One region of the Vibrio coralliirubri genome, then DNA from elsewhere that is predicted to be linked to it. Evidence: predicted binding sites of a transcription regulator. Region 1 holds the regulator's gene; each other region holds the start of a gene.
The links. Region 1 encodes PurR, which represses purine synthesis genes. Its sites were predicted from a motif close to TNANGNAAACGTTTNCNTNA; they were not measured.
Positions count from the first base shown of each region.

Region 2: the regulator PurR is predicted to act here: its motif matches at 1,257-1,276, upstream of folD (bifunctional methylenetetrahydrofolate dehydrogenase/methenyltetrahydrofolate cyclohydrolase FolD).
Region 3: the regulator PurR is predicted to act here: its motif matches at 1,558-1,577, upstream of OCV20_RS18780 (formate--tetrahydrofolate ligase).
Region 4: the regulator PurR is predicted to act here: its motif matches at 1,469-1,488, upstream of OCV20_RS06770 (phosphoribosylaminoimidazolesuccinocarboxamide synthase).

Region 1 is NZ_AP025470.1:1,263,758-1,266,902, forward strand. Features, by position in the region: gene OCV20_RS05950 (TfoX/Sxy family DNA transformation protein) at 1-344, opposite strand, end outside; cyclic di-GMP riboswitch class I at 472-557, opposite strand; gene purR (HTH-type transcriptional repressor PurR) at 728-1,732, opposite strand; gene torD (molecular chaperone TorD) at 2,048-2,695, opposite strand; gene torR (two-component system response regulator TorR) at 2,981-3,145, shown strand, end outside.
Region 2 is NZ_AP025470.1:973,673-976,817, reverse strand. Features, by position in the region: gene OCV20_RS04710 (ISNCY family transposase) at 1-922, shown strand, start outside; tRNA gene OCV20_RS04705 (tRNA-Arg) at 1,067-1,143, opposite strand; gene folD (bifunctional methylenetetrahydrofolate dehydrogenase/methenyltetrahydrofolate cyclohydrolase FolD) at 1,355-2,212, shown strand; gene OCV20_RS04695 (cation:proton antiporter) at 2,331-3,145, opposite strand, start outside.
Region 3 is NZ_AP025471.1:510,158-513,302, forward strand. Features, by position in the region: gene OCV20_RS18780 (formate--tetrahydrofolate ligase) at 1-1,527, opposite strand, end outside; gene OCV20_RS18785 (inosine/guanosine kinase) at 1,822-3,126, opposite strand.
Region 4 is NZ_AP025470.1:1,448,744-1,451,888, forward strand. Features, by position in the region: gene OCV20_RS06765 (hypothetical protein) at 1-109, shown strand, start outside; gene OCV20_RS06770 (phosphoribosylaminoimidazolesuccinocarboxamide synthase) at 267-1,370, opposite strand; gene OCV20_RS06775 (SulA-like leucine-rich domain-containing protein) at 1,681-2,088, opposite strand; gene OCV20_RS06780 (hypothetical protein) at 2,411-2,599, opposite strand; gene OCV20_RS06785 (tetratricopeptide repeat protein) at 2,765-3,145, opposite strand, start outside.

The DNA.
Region 1 (3,145 bases):
GGCTTAGCAGAAGACTGCTCAGCTTTTTCTTCTTTAGCAAAACCTAGAGACGTGGTTGCAAGCTGCAAGATTTTCTCTTGGTCTTGCCAGAGGCCTTCAGGTAAAGCGAAATATTTAGTAACGACAGGGAAACCACGTTTTTTGTAGACGTACGGTTGAAACCCTTGTTGTTCGAATTGTTTCGTTGTGCCTTTGTCTGCGCGTATGTGCAACTGGTCATTTACAACCAGAGCAAACATAGTGTCATCAGCAAAAAGACCGAAGCCACCAAACATTGAGCGTGATTTTATTTTTCCTAGGGACTCAAATAACTTCATCGAGTCCTTTAGTATCGGTTTATCCATGTTATTTATCTCGGTGTATTTGAACTACGCCACCAAATAAGCAGGTCCGAGAGATTAGCAAAATGTTGCAATTAAATTGTCAATAAGCCGTAAATTACTAAATTATTAGTAGTTACTGCATTTTGCCATCGGTAACCCCGCTACCATACCAACGAGTGGTTTAGGCCGGAAGCTTTGCGTCTCACTCTTTCGAGTGGTTTGCCCTGTGCGTGACTGATTGAATAGAATAAAGTTTTTGTTGAATGAAGCTCACAGTTGATATTTCAAAATGTGATATTGCTTCAATTAATGATCTTTCCGTTGTGCATCTGGGTTCATTATAGTTGCTGATAAAAAAAGCGCACCTAAAGGTGCGCTTGATGAAATTAAACTCGAATTATCAATTAATTTAACGTTTTAACTGTACTTCGTTCAACAATTTCAGGGTGCATTTCGAAGACGCGTTTTTCGTGGTCTTTGTCTTTGATGCGCTCTAATAGAATTTCGAATGCATTCTTACCAACACGACGCTTTGGTTGGTGAACGGTCGTTAGCGGCGGAGAGAAGTATTCAGCCAGTTCGATGTTGTCGTAACCGATCACTGAGATATCTTCTGGAATGCGAATGCCTTTTTCTTGCAGGCGGCTCATTAAGCCGAGTGCCATTGTGTCGTTAAAGCAGAATACCGCCGTTGGACGATCTTCCATCTCAACGATTTGTTCTGCAGCAAGAACAGCCGTATCACACTCGAAGTTACCTTCGATGATCATATTTTCATCGGCAGAAATCTTAGCTTCGTTAAGTGCACGCTTGTAACCGGCAATACGTTCAACACATGCTGCTTTGTCTAAGTGGCCACTTAAACATGCAATCTTAGAGTGACCGCGTTCAATAAGGTATTTGGTCGCTAGGTAGCCACCTTCTTCAGAGTTATCGATGATCTTATCAGCCTGAGAGCTCTCAGGGCCCCAGTCCATGATAACTTTAGGGATGTCAGCGTGACGGTCTAACATCTCTCTTAGTTCTTCAGTTAGGTCAGAACACATAACTAAGATGCCATCTACACGTTTCTCTGCAAGCATTCGAATGTAGTCACGTTGCTTCTCATAGATACCGCCCGTATTACACAGGATCAAAGTGTAACCTTGACGGTAGCAGTAGCTCTCAACACCATCGATAACTTCAGAGAAGAATAGGTTAGTTGATTGAGTCACTAGCATGCCGATAGTGCGTGTTGTATTACATTTCAAGCTACGAGCAACAGCACTTGGTGCATAGTTCAGTTCATCTACGGCTTTGTTTACTTTTTCTTGAGTTGCTTCTGCAACAAAGCGAGTTTTATTGATTACGTGAGAAACGGTTGTTGTTGATACGCCGGCTAAGCGAGCGACATCTTTTATAGTGGCCATGGTTTTATCCTATTAGAAGCTACTTTCCCAAAGTACGGAATAAAGTAGCCGTTAAGCTACCTAACTAAGAGCTTAAATTTGTAGGGCTCTTTGGGTACTAAAGTGCTAAAAAACAAAAAACCGCTATTGAGCGGCTTGTCTTAACACCGAAATGCTCTGAACTTTAATAAGCATAGCATTTCGTGAATGTTTCATATTTTATCGTTTGCGGTCACAATTTTAGACTGACTAGAAACTACTCGCAATAAAATTCACCCAGAAATCCGGGTGAATTGTCACATTCTACTGAATTTATTTACCTAGTCATCCAATAAGCTATTCACCAGCTAAATATTGAGTGTCTAATTGACAGAATGCGAGTAGCAAAGATGAGACACTAGCGTAGAAACCGAATTCATCAACGTCATGACATTTCACGTTGAACTTTGGTACCCAAGTCAGCAGTTGTTGGTCGATAAACTGCTGTTGAACGGCAAATGAATTCTCTAGCTCTTCTTCAATATCCGTTTCGTTTGAACGAATGATCAAGTTACCAAGGAAATCGAGTTCGATAGCAATGTGGTCTGCTGGCTCTTTTAGATCTTGGTTCACAACTAAGTTGTGCTTAGCCATGATCTCTTCCATATCTTTTGCTGGCTTATCATTCAAAAGGCCAGTTTCGCCGATATACATAGAAGCGTAAGGAAGAGCGCCGTGTTTATCTGTCTTTAAGAAAAGGTCGCAAAAGTCTGCAGACAGTTCTAGCTGGGCATCTTCACGTGTTTGTAGACGGTTCAGCGCATCCACTAACTTATCAATCGCTGGCTTTAGTGTTTCATTTTCGCCTAAACCAGTTAGGAAAGAACGAATTTCAACAGAGTGGTAGTGATCGAGTTCTTCTTGAGTGAGCTCTTTGGCAAATAAGCTTGATAGCCACCAGTATATTTCTGCTCTTTGCTCGTTGAACGCTTTCGTATCTTTCATTTGTTAGATCCTGACTTAGTCTTGTGATGTTGCTTATATACATCTTGAAGTCACTTGGGCATAAGCACACCAAGGCTGAATAACAAGGTTATTTGCGAAACGCAAAGTTACTCGTTAGTAGTAATGCCTATATTGAATTGCGATGGACGATAAATAGCAAGGTTTAAGATTGTCTTGTATCAAAAAAAATCCATGTTTCTGGCTTTTATCTTCTGTACCACTAGAATTGTTACTAGTTATGAATAGAATAGTCACTGAAACTATTAAATAAGAAAAGTGGTGTAGATGAGCTATCACGTATTAGTCGTAGAAGATGATGTGGTAACCCGCAGTAAACTGGTTGGATACTTCCAGAACGAGGGTTACACAGTGAGCGAAGCAGAAAGCGGCGCTCAAATGAGAAACGTGTTAGAAGAAAACAACGTTGACCTCATTATGCTGGACATCAAC
Region 2 (3,145 bases), 290 kb from region 1:
CGGCTCCCATCATGACTGGTTTGAAGGCCGCAGCGACAAATGCTGCCTATTGGTGTTCATTGATGATGCGACTGGCCGTTTGATGAACCTAAGATTCAGCGAGACAGAATCCGCATTTGACTACATGTTGACCACGCGTGAATACCTCAATGAGCACGGTAAACCCATCGCATTTTACAGTGACAAGCACTCAATTTTTCGAGTGAATCAGGAGAAACACAAACAAGTTGGCCAAACTCAATACGGGCGCGTGCTGAAAGAACTGGCCATAGAACTCATCTGTGCCAACAGCTCCCAAGCCAAAGGCCGCGTTGAGCGAGCCAACCTCACGCTGCAAGACCGACTGGTTAAAGAGATGCGCTTACAAGGTATCGACACCATCGAACAAGCCAACGCCTGGCTTCCCTACTTCATCGCCGATTTTAACCATCGCTTTGCTAAGCCCGCTCAATACCCAAAAGACATGCATCGCCCGGTTCGAGAGTCCAAGCAAGAACTCGACGATATTTTCAGTTGGCAAGAAACCCGCAAGCTCTCAAAGTCGCTGACATTTCAATACGATAAAGTGATTTATCTCATTGAACCTACTGAAGAAAACAGCCGACTAGCGCACGAACATGTCAAGATACTCGACTACCCAAACGGTGAAATCGCCATCCAATACGGGCATCGAAAACTCGAATTCAAAACCTTCGACAAACTCGAGCACGTTCAACAAACCCAAATCGTCGACAACAAACGCCTCGGCCAAGTTTTAAAATTTGCTCAGCAACAACAAGAAGAATTCGAACAACAACAGCAACGAACCCGCAGTAAGAAAGCCCCCAAGCGCCGTGCACAACAAAGAGCCCTTCAAACAGCGCCTCGAGCCATCAACCCTGTCCTCACCGAACCATTCAAAGCTTCCAGTCGAAAGACCTAACAAGGGGACATTTCTATTTGGGACAAATGAGGACATTTTAAAGTGGGATTGACACAAGCGAAGCCACAAAGACAAAGAAGATTAGATTGCCCTGAAATGCAAAAAACCCGACAACTCGGAGAGTTATCGGGTTTCTTTAAATAATGGCACGCCCTGAAGGATTCGAACCTTCGACCACCTCCTTAGAAGGGAGGTGCTCTATCCAGCTGAGCTAAGGGCGCGCTACAGGAACGAATTATACGAATTCGAATCAGTAAAGCAACGGCTTTATGTAACATTCTGATCTAAGTGGGTAAAAAAAGGGCAACAAACATATAAGTGTTGGAAAATAGACCAAAGCAAACGTTTGCTTGATGGTAATCAAAAAGATTTTCTGGAATAATGCGCCAAAAACATCAGCCACTAACTTGAATATCAATACTAAGGAAATTCATGACTGCTCAAAATATTGATGGAAAGCTAATTTCTCAAACGGTTCGCTCCGAAGTTGCTGCACGTGTAAAAGCTCGTACTGAAGCTGGATTGCGCGCTCCGGGCCTAGCGGTTGTTTTAGTGGGTGAAGACCCTGCTTCTCAGGTTTACGTTGGAAGTAAGCGTAAAGCGTGTGAAGAAGTTGGCTTCGTATCTAAATCTTACGACTTGCCAGCCACTGCGACAGAAGACGAATTGTTAACACTGGTAGACCAACTGAACGACGATCCAGAGATCGACGGTATTCTTGTTCAACTGCCTCTACCAGCAGGCATTGATAGCACTCACGTTCTTGAGCGTATCACGCCAGAAAAAGACGTTGACGGCTTCCACCCATACAATGTTGGCCGTTTGGCTCAGCGCATGCCTAAGCTTCGCTCTTGCACGCCAAAAGGCATCATCACGCTGCTTGACCGTTACAACATCGATTTACGTGGTAAGCACGCGGTTGTGGTTGGCGCATCAAACATCGTAGGTCGCCCAATGACGCTAGAGCTTCTTCTAGCAGGTTGTACGACAACAACATGTCACCGCTTCACCAAAGACCTTGAAGGCCACGTACGTCAAGCAGACGTTGTGGTAGTTGCCGTTGGTAAACCTAACTTCATTCCTGGCGCTTGGATTAAGAAAGGCGCTGTTGTGGTCGATGTTGGTATCAACCGCTTAGAGTCTGGCAAACTAGTGGGCGACGTTGAATACGACGTAGCGAAAGAAAGCGCAAGCTTCATCACACCTGTACCGGGTGGTGTTGGTCCAATGACGGTTGCGAGCCTAATCGAGAACACCATGATCGCTTGTGAGCAATTTCACTCGAAGTAATCCGCAGCGTATATAAATAGAATTAGAAAGCCGCAACGTGATGAACGTTGCGGCTTTTTTGATACTTAGCTATTCGTTTTTGAAACAAGGCGACGCGCTTTTGATGAAGTGCTCGTTGCTACTTATCTGGAGTATCAACTTTTTCCGTCTGTTCAGAAGGCGGTAATAAACTAATAAGCTCACACTCCGTTGATATGAGTTTTTCCAACTCAGATCCTTGTGTAATTAAACGGAAATCACCGCCATTAATCACCCCAAGAGGGATAGCTTTAGGGTACAGCGCGTTAAACTCGTTTAAATCAAATGCCTCTGTCAAACCTGTACTTTTAATTTGGCTACCCTGAGCCATCAGTGAGTTAAGCTTGGAATAGGTAATCCCTTCCGAAAACAAGCTTCTATTGCCATCGCGACTCACTTGATGCCTTTCATGTTTATTCTCTGAGGACTCAAGCTCAAACACCTTATTCTCACCAAACTCGTCTTGATAGTGCATGCTAACTAACGGGTTGGTTTGACGATAAGGCGACACGATCATCGCACGCCCTATTCCATCCAATTCCAGATTATTTTCAGCGTGGCTCGAAGCCGGGTTACCAAAATAAACATTCAAGTTTTCCATGCGCGCTAAACGAATGCTCTCCCAGTTGGTATCAGCAAGCACACTGTTGATGTTGTGTGTGGCCAGCACTTTGGCAAACTGGCGTGAAAACTGAGTCGCACCAAAGAAGATAACGCCTTGTGCCTTCTCTTGAGTCACACCTAGCCTTCTCGCCCACCAACTCGCGGTAAGGCTCTGAATCACAACCGTACCGATGATGACCAAGAACACCATTGGCACCAGAAGGTCTGCGCCTTCAATTAATTGTTTTTCTTGAAGCTTGATTGCAAACAGAGAAGAAACCGCGGCTGCAACGATCCCGCGCGGTGCCATCC
Region 3 (3,145 bases), on a different replicon from region 1:
CGATAGGTCGCTATAGCCATGCAGTTTGAATTCAGCCAGTTGTTTTTTAGCCAGTGGAGATAGCGAAATACTTGCCGCGCCATAACCAACTTCAGCGACTGCCATTAGCTTTTCTTCTAGGCTTTGCTCTGAGTGATACAAAGGCTTAAATTCACTCTGTTTTTGGCAAGCTTTTACCACGGCGTGAGCCAGTTGAGTTGCCCCCTCACCACCTTGACCAAATGCTTCGCTTACTTCAACGCTAACGCTTGAGTCGAAGTCGGTGATCATCTGTTTCAAAGCATTGAGCTCTTGAGCTGAGTCTTGTGGGAATCGGTTAATCGCAACAACTGTAGGCACTTGGTATTGCTTAACGTTGTTGATGTGCCATTTTAGGTTCTCAAAGCCTGCAATTAGCGCGTCTTGGTCATCATTAAAGATTGAATCTGGTAATGGAGTCCCCGGTCTCAAATCGTATAAACCAGAGTTGGCCTTTAATCCACGTAATGTAGCGACAACTACGGCGCAATCGGGCTTCTTGTTCGACGCTTTGACCTTGATGTTGCACGCTTTCTCAAAGCCCATATCTGAGCCGAAACCACCTTCGGTCACGACAAAGTCACTCAGTTTTAACGCTATCTTATCGGCAATAATTGAAGAGTTACCATGTGCAATGTTCGCGAAAGGCCCGGCGTGAATTAGGGTCGGAACGCCTTCAAGGGTTTGCATCAATGTTGGTTCAATAGAATCCTTCATTGTTACGGTCATTGCGCCTGCGACGTTGAAGTCATCTGCGGTTAACGGCAAGCCTTGTTTGTTGTAAGCAAGTACCACTCGTCCGATTCGCTTTCTCAAATCTTGAAGGTCATTGGCTAGTGCAAGGATAGCCATCAGCTCTGAAGCGGCTGAGATATCAAATCCATCTTCTCGCTCAAAGCCGTTAATTGTTTTGTCTGCTTCGTTCTTGCCAACCGTGATCATGCGTAATGCGCGATCATTGTGGTCAAGTACACGTCGCCAAACGATTCTGCTTGGGTCGATATCCAGTGCTTTTAAGCCTGAGCGCGTTTCAAAGGCTTCTAACCCTTCACGCTGTTCATGATACAAACGTGCATCAATGGCCGCAGAGGCGAGGTTGTGAGCGGCCGTAACAGCATGAATATCGCCTGTCAGGTGCAGGTTTAATTGTTCCATAGGGGCAACTTGAGAGTAACCACCACCCGCAGCGCCGCCTTTTACACCAAATACCGGGCCCATTGAAGGCTGACGAATGCAGGCCATTGCAGATTGGTTAATCTTTGCGAGGCCTTGTGCTAATCCGATAGTAGTGACGGTTTTGCCTTCACCAAGAGGTGTCGGTGTGATCGCCGTGACTACGACTAATTTACCATCTTGTTGGTTAGCGAGGCGTTCAAGTGATGTGAGAGACACTTTAGATTTGAATTGCCCTAATGGCTGATGTTCGTTGTGGTGCAGGCCAGCTTGCTTGGCAACCTCACTGATGTTTTTAAGGGGAGTAGAGCGACAAATATCAATATCAGACAGCATATTTGATCCTTATATCAGAACCGAAAGGTGGTACGTAACCGTTTGCGTGGCGATAGTACTGTATAAATTTGCCAAGTAAAGGCAAACCACACGAATTATGTGCTGGAAGATAACAGATCTAAAGAGTCATTGCGCGAGATCAAGTCTTAAACGAGCAAAATATTCGATCTGATTACCTTGAGCTGCCGTTATATTGGCGTTGTATACAAAAAGGGCTGCATATAGCAGCCCTTCAAGGAATGGGTAATCTCACTTGGCGTTAACCTTTAAGAGGTAACTGCCTATTATGGTCGATTAACGATCCCAGTATGTTTCTTCTAAGCTATCTTCGCGTTCAGGTAGTGCACGAGAAAGGCGAGGAGAGTGCTGAGTCAACACTTCGTAGCTTACACGGTTTGCGTACTTACAAATTTGAGACAGTGAAGAGTAAGTTAGACAAGTGTGCTCGTGTTTCTCTGAGTTTGGTACATTCACGTGGTGGTAGCTGTTTGCTGCCATGTCGTGAAGTAGTGCTGAAAGTGCACCATCGCCAGCGCCATTGGTATTCTTAATCTCAAGGGGGCCACCTAGGTAAGGGCCAATGTGAGAGTACACTTTTACTGGGTCTTTACAGTCTTGCTTACGCATCGCACGGCTGAATTCGTATTTATTGAACTCAGGGATGTTACCCGGTAACAATGGCAGTGTGGTTTCGCGTTTCGCTGGTTCGTCAGTATAACCTGCCATGTATAGACCAATAGGGCCAGCAGTACATAGAACTAGGTCAACCCACTCAAGTGCTTTGTTAGCAGCCAATAGAGGATCTTTTTCACCCGTTAGCGCTTCACCTTCGTCTTCGTTCATCGCGACGATGGTTACGTTTTCTTTCAGGTATTCTTGCCACCATTCAGCGTTGCCTTCGATCACATACTTAGTACCAAGTGTTAATACAACAGGCACATTGTGCGCTTTCGCGTATTCAATCGCTTTTTGTACCGCTTTTGGCATCGGATCTTCAGGTTTGCCACGCATTAGGTATGACGACACAACCAATGCAGAAGCTTTCTCGAACACTTTTTCAGGAATGCTTTCTGGAAGAAGTTGGTTCATGTGGCCTTCATTGATTGCAAACGTACGTTCGCCATCTTCAGAAATAAGCGTGTAGCAACGACCGATTGGACCATCAACAGTTTGAAGGTGGTTTAGATTCATACGAGAAGAAGTGCGGCAAAGGTAACGATAACCAAATGAGCCAACTTCAATCTTCTTAGACATCACGCCAAGCAGGACAGATTTGCTGTCTGCAAGTACGGAATAGTTGTGCAGTGTGTTGCCGATAGTATCGCCAGGGTATTGATGCGTGATCAAACCGCGCTCAACTAACTCTTCATACAGCGCATCTGCTTTACTTTCTTCCAATACCAGTGAGTGACCTTTACTCAGCTCGTATTTTTCTAGGAACTCGTTGTCAACACGGGCTTCGATGTCAACAATCGTTTGACCTATACCGACCACTGTTGCGCGGTGTAGTTTAGGTGTTTGTTGAATTTGGTTGACCAACGGATCACGTGCGTGAGTTGGAAAGTAGTGCTTAGATTTACGCTGTCCAGGAAACTTCATATGAAAAATACAGTGAAAA
Region 4 (3,145 bases), 180 kb from region 1:
AGTGGTGATGCCATATTCGCTTGAAGAAGAGCAGATCGAGTATATTGAGTCGCGCAGTCATTTAGTGATTGCGGGTAATTCTGGAGAAGAGTTCACTATTAGGCTGTAACTTCAGTTCGCCTATAACCTCTCTCAGGAATAGTAAAACGTACACGTAAAAAGGGCCTCAAATATTGAGGCCCTTTTAGTATCTAAAACTTGTGTCTAGGAGCTTATTAGCTTTCGAGCTTTCTATTTTGATATTAAGCAATTAAGCAATTAAGCGACTAGTCGATTAGACCATAGTCAGCGCGCAGAACATCAATGATCTCTTGCTTAGGATTTTCGCTCAGTACGATCTCCGCACCTGTGATTTTCGCTGCGATATCAAGGTAAGTACGAGACAAAGACATTAGCGAATCCAGTGGAAGTTCATTGTCACGAGCTAGTGCTTCACGCTCTGGCATACGTTCTTTGTTCAAAAGAATGTCGGCATCAGGGAAGTAGTTAAGCAAGAACTGACGGAAGCCTTCTTTTGAATTCTCAACGATGTTGCCGTTGTTGTATTCCTGAGTATCCCAAATGCGAGATGAATCTGGAGTACCGACTTCGTCCATGTAGATAAGCTTTTCTTTGCCTTGAGCATCGTTGACGTAGCCAAACTCAAATTTGGTATCAACAAAGGTCTGGTCTACTTTTGCTAGCGCTTGGCTGATTACGTTGAAGCCTTCTTTAAGAAGCTTCTCGTAATGAGCGATGTCGCTTGCTTGAGTAAAGTTGAATGCTGCAAAGTTATCTTCGATGTTGTTACGAGTGATGTTCACATCGTCAGCTTCTGGAACGCCAGGAATACCTTTCAGAATCCCTTTTGTTGAAGGCGTGATCAGTAGCTCAGGCAACTTCTTGTCTTTCTCAAGGCCTTCAGGCATCTCGATACCACAGAACTCACGTTCGCCGTTTGCGTATGCACGCCACATTGAACCTGTGATGTATTGACGACAAATCGCTTCGATCATGACTGGGCGAGCTTTTTGTACAATCCATACGAACGGGTGAGGGATATCAAGAATATGACTGTCAGCAAGTCCGTTGTCTTTAAACAATTTGAACCAGTGGTTAGAGATAGCATTCAGAGCCGCTCCCTTACCTGGAACACCTTTAAGATTCCCTTCACCACGCCAGATACAATCAAATGCAGAGATACGGTCACTGATCACCATGATTGCTAAAGGCGCATCTGGTGCTACATCGTAGCCTTTCTCTTTAATTAGTCGTTGGCTATCTTCTTCAGTTAACCAGTAGACCGAACGAACCTTGCCACTGTGGACAGGTTTATCAGTACGGATTGGTAGGTCATCATTTACGGCAAGAACTTGATCAGCAAGGCTCATTTAGACATTCCTATCTTTTATCAAACGTCATACAGAGAAGTGCGGTGTGCACATGATTAGACGGGCATTATACCCAATCTACTATTTGCTTCCAGAGAAAAAGCAAACGATTGCTAAATCTGTTGTTTAAATAAAAACCCCCGCCTAACAATCCGCTAAAAAATTGGCGAATTGTATGGCAGGGGAAGGCAGTATGTTTGGACTGTGTTTTGGCGAATTGTTTGTTAAGTTAACTTAAGTTTGTTAGCTAAAAGATTAAGCTATGTTTGTGGACAACGTTTTGAGCCAAAATGTTATTAAGCAATATGGCTTAGTGAATACGCTCTGAATTTGCATCCATAAAGAAGACTTCACATTGAAAGCGTAATCCTAATGTTCTTAGGTACTGTTGACTGAACTGATCAATCGATGCACTTGCAACAATCGCACTCGCATTCTTAGATCGAATGGCTTTCTCGACAGTCTCTACTTCAGTCATTTGATGAGAGGCTTTCATATGAATAACGCGGTCGCAGCAAACATTATGTTGCTTAAGCTGCTTAGCCGACGGTCTTGGTGTTTGAGCCGTAAACAGTAACCACTGATGTTGATTGGACAGCAACGCCATTCTTGCAAACAACGCTTCCTCGTTTGAATTTTTGCTTTTACGAGAAACTGATGTAAATGCGCAGTGAACTAGCGGGCTAGAGTGTTGTGCTTTAACGTGTGCTTGAATCATTTTGCTGTCCTTATATACATGCTGTATGTGTATACAGTAGTTTTAGTTGCTTATAAGATCAAGCGTTTTTTGCGGGATTATTGGACGATTTCGTTTGGAATTATGGATGAAAAACAATTAAATCATTGAAATTGTTAGATAAATTAAATTTGAATGAATTTGCTGTTTTGTCTCATAAGTTGAAAAAATGTGAGCTTTATACAGGTGTATACAGTGGTTTTGATAGAAAAGTACTGTATACACCTGTATAGAAGAGAGAAGATCTAAAATCGCAGGCACAAAAAAAGCGCCTTAGGCGCTTTCTTATATTTCACGGTGTTGCTTATCTCAATGTCGCTTGGGAGAGTTTTGCTCTCATTTCCATTTCACCAATATTGAACTGGCGAACATCAATGGTTGCAATATCATTGCACTCTTTACATGCATGATGACACTTACCATCTAGGTAGTCGTGCTTTTTAACTAGGCTTGGCTTTTTGCACCAATCACAAACGCCTTCTATTGTGAACATATTCTCTCCTCACCTGTTTAAGTCAGGTGTATTTTCGGCGCAAATTATGACACAAGTAAGACCTATTAGTTAATAGTTTGTTACCCGTTTTTGAGAGGGGGATCGATTGCAACACCAATAAAATCGATATCTTTGAGATCTTGAAAAATGAAGATGTGTGTTTGTTTACGGTTTTGTAACATTTTGTAAAATGGTTTTTAGCGCATTGTTCAAACGTTTCATTTCTTCGTCACATCCGTGACCATCTGGATGGTAGATCTTTGATAGCTGTTTGTATCGGATCTTGATGATTTTTTGGTCAGGGATTGAGCTGGGCGTGTAGCCAAATAGCGCGCAAGCCACCTGCAGATGACTTAGACCTTTGCTGCTTTTCTGCTTCTTCAATTCGTGGAACATAGTGTGCAACTGACGTTTTTGCTGCTTAATCGTCAGGTCCTTCGAGCTAAGCTGCGCTTCAAGTGATTGTTGTTGCTGTCGCGAATCACCCGACTCTAGAGCTTGTCTTCTTCTTGAGATAACGAGCGTCGCAATAATGCTGACGATTGA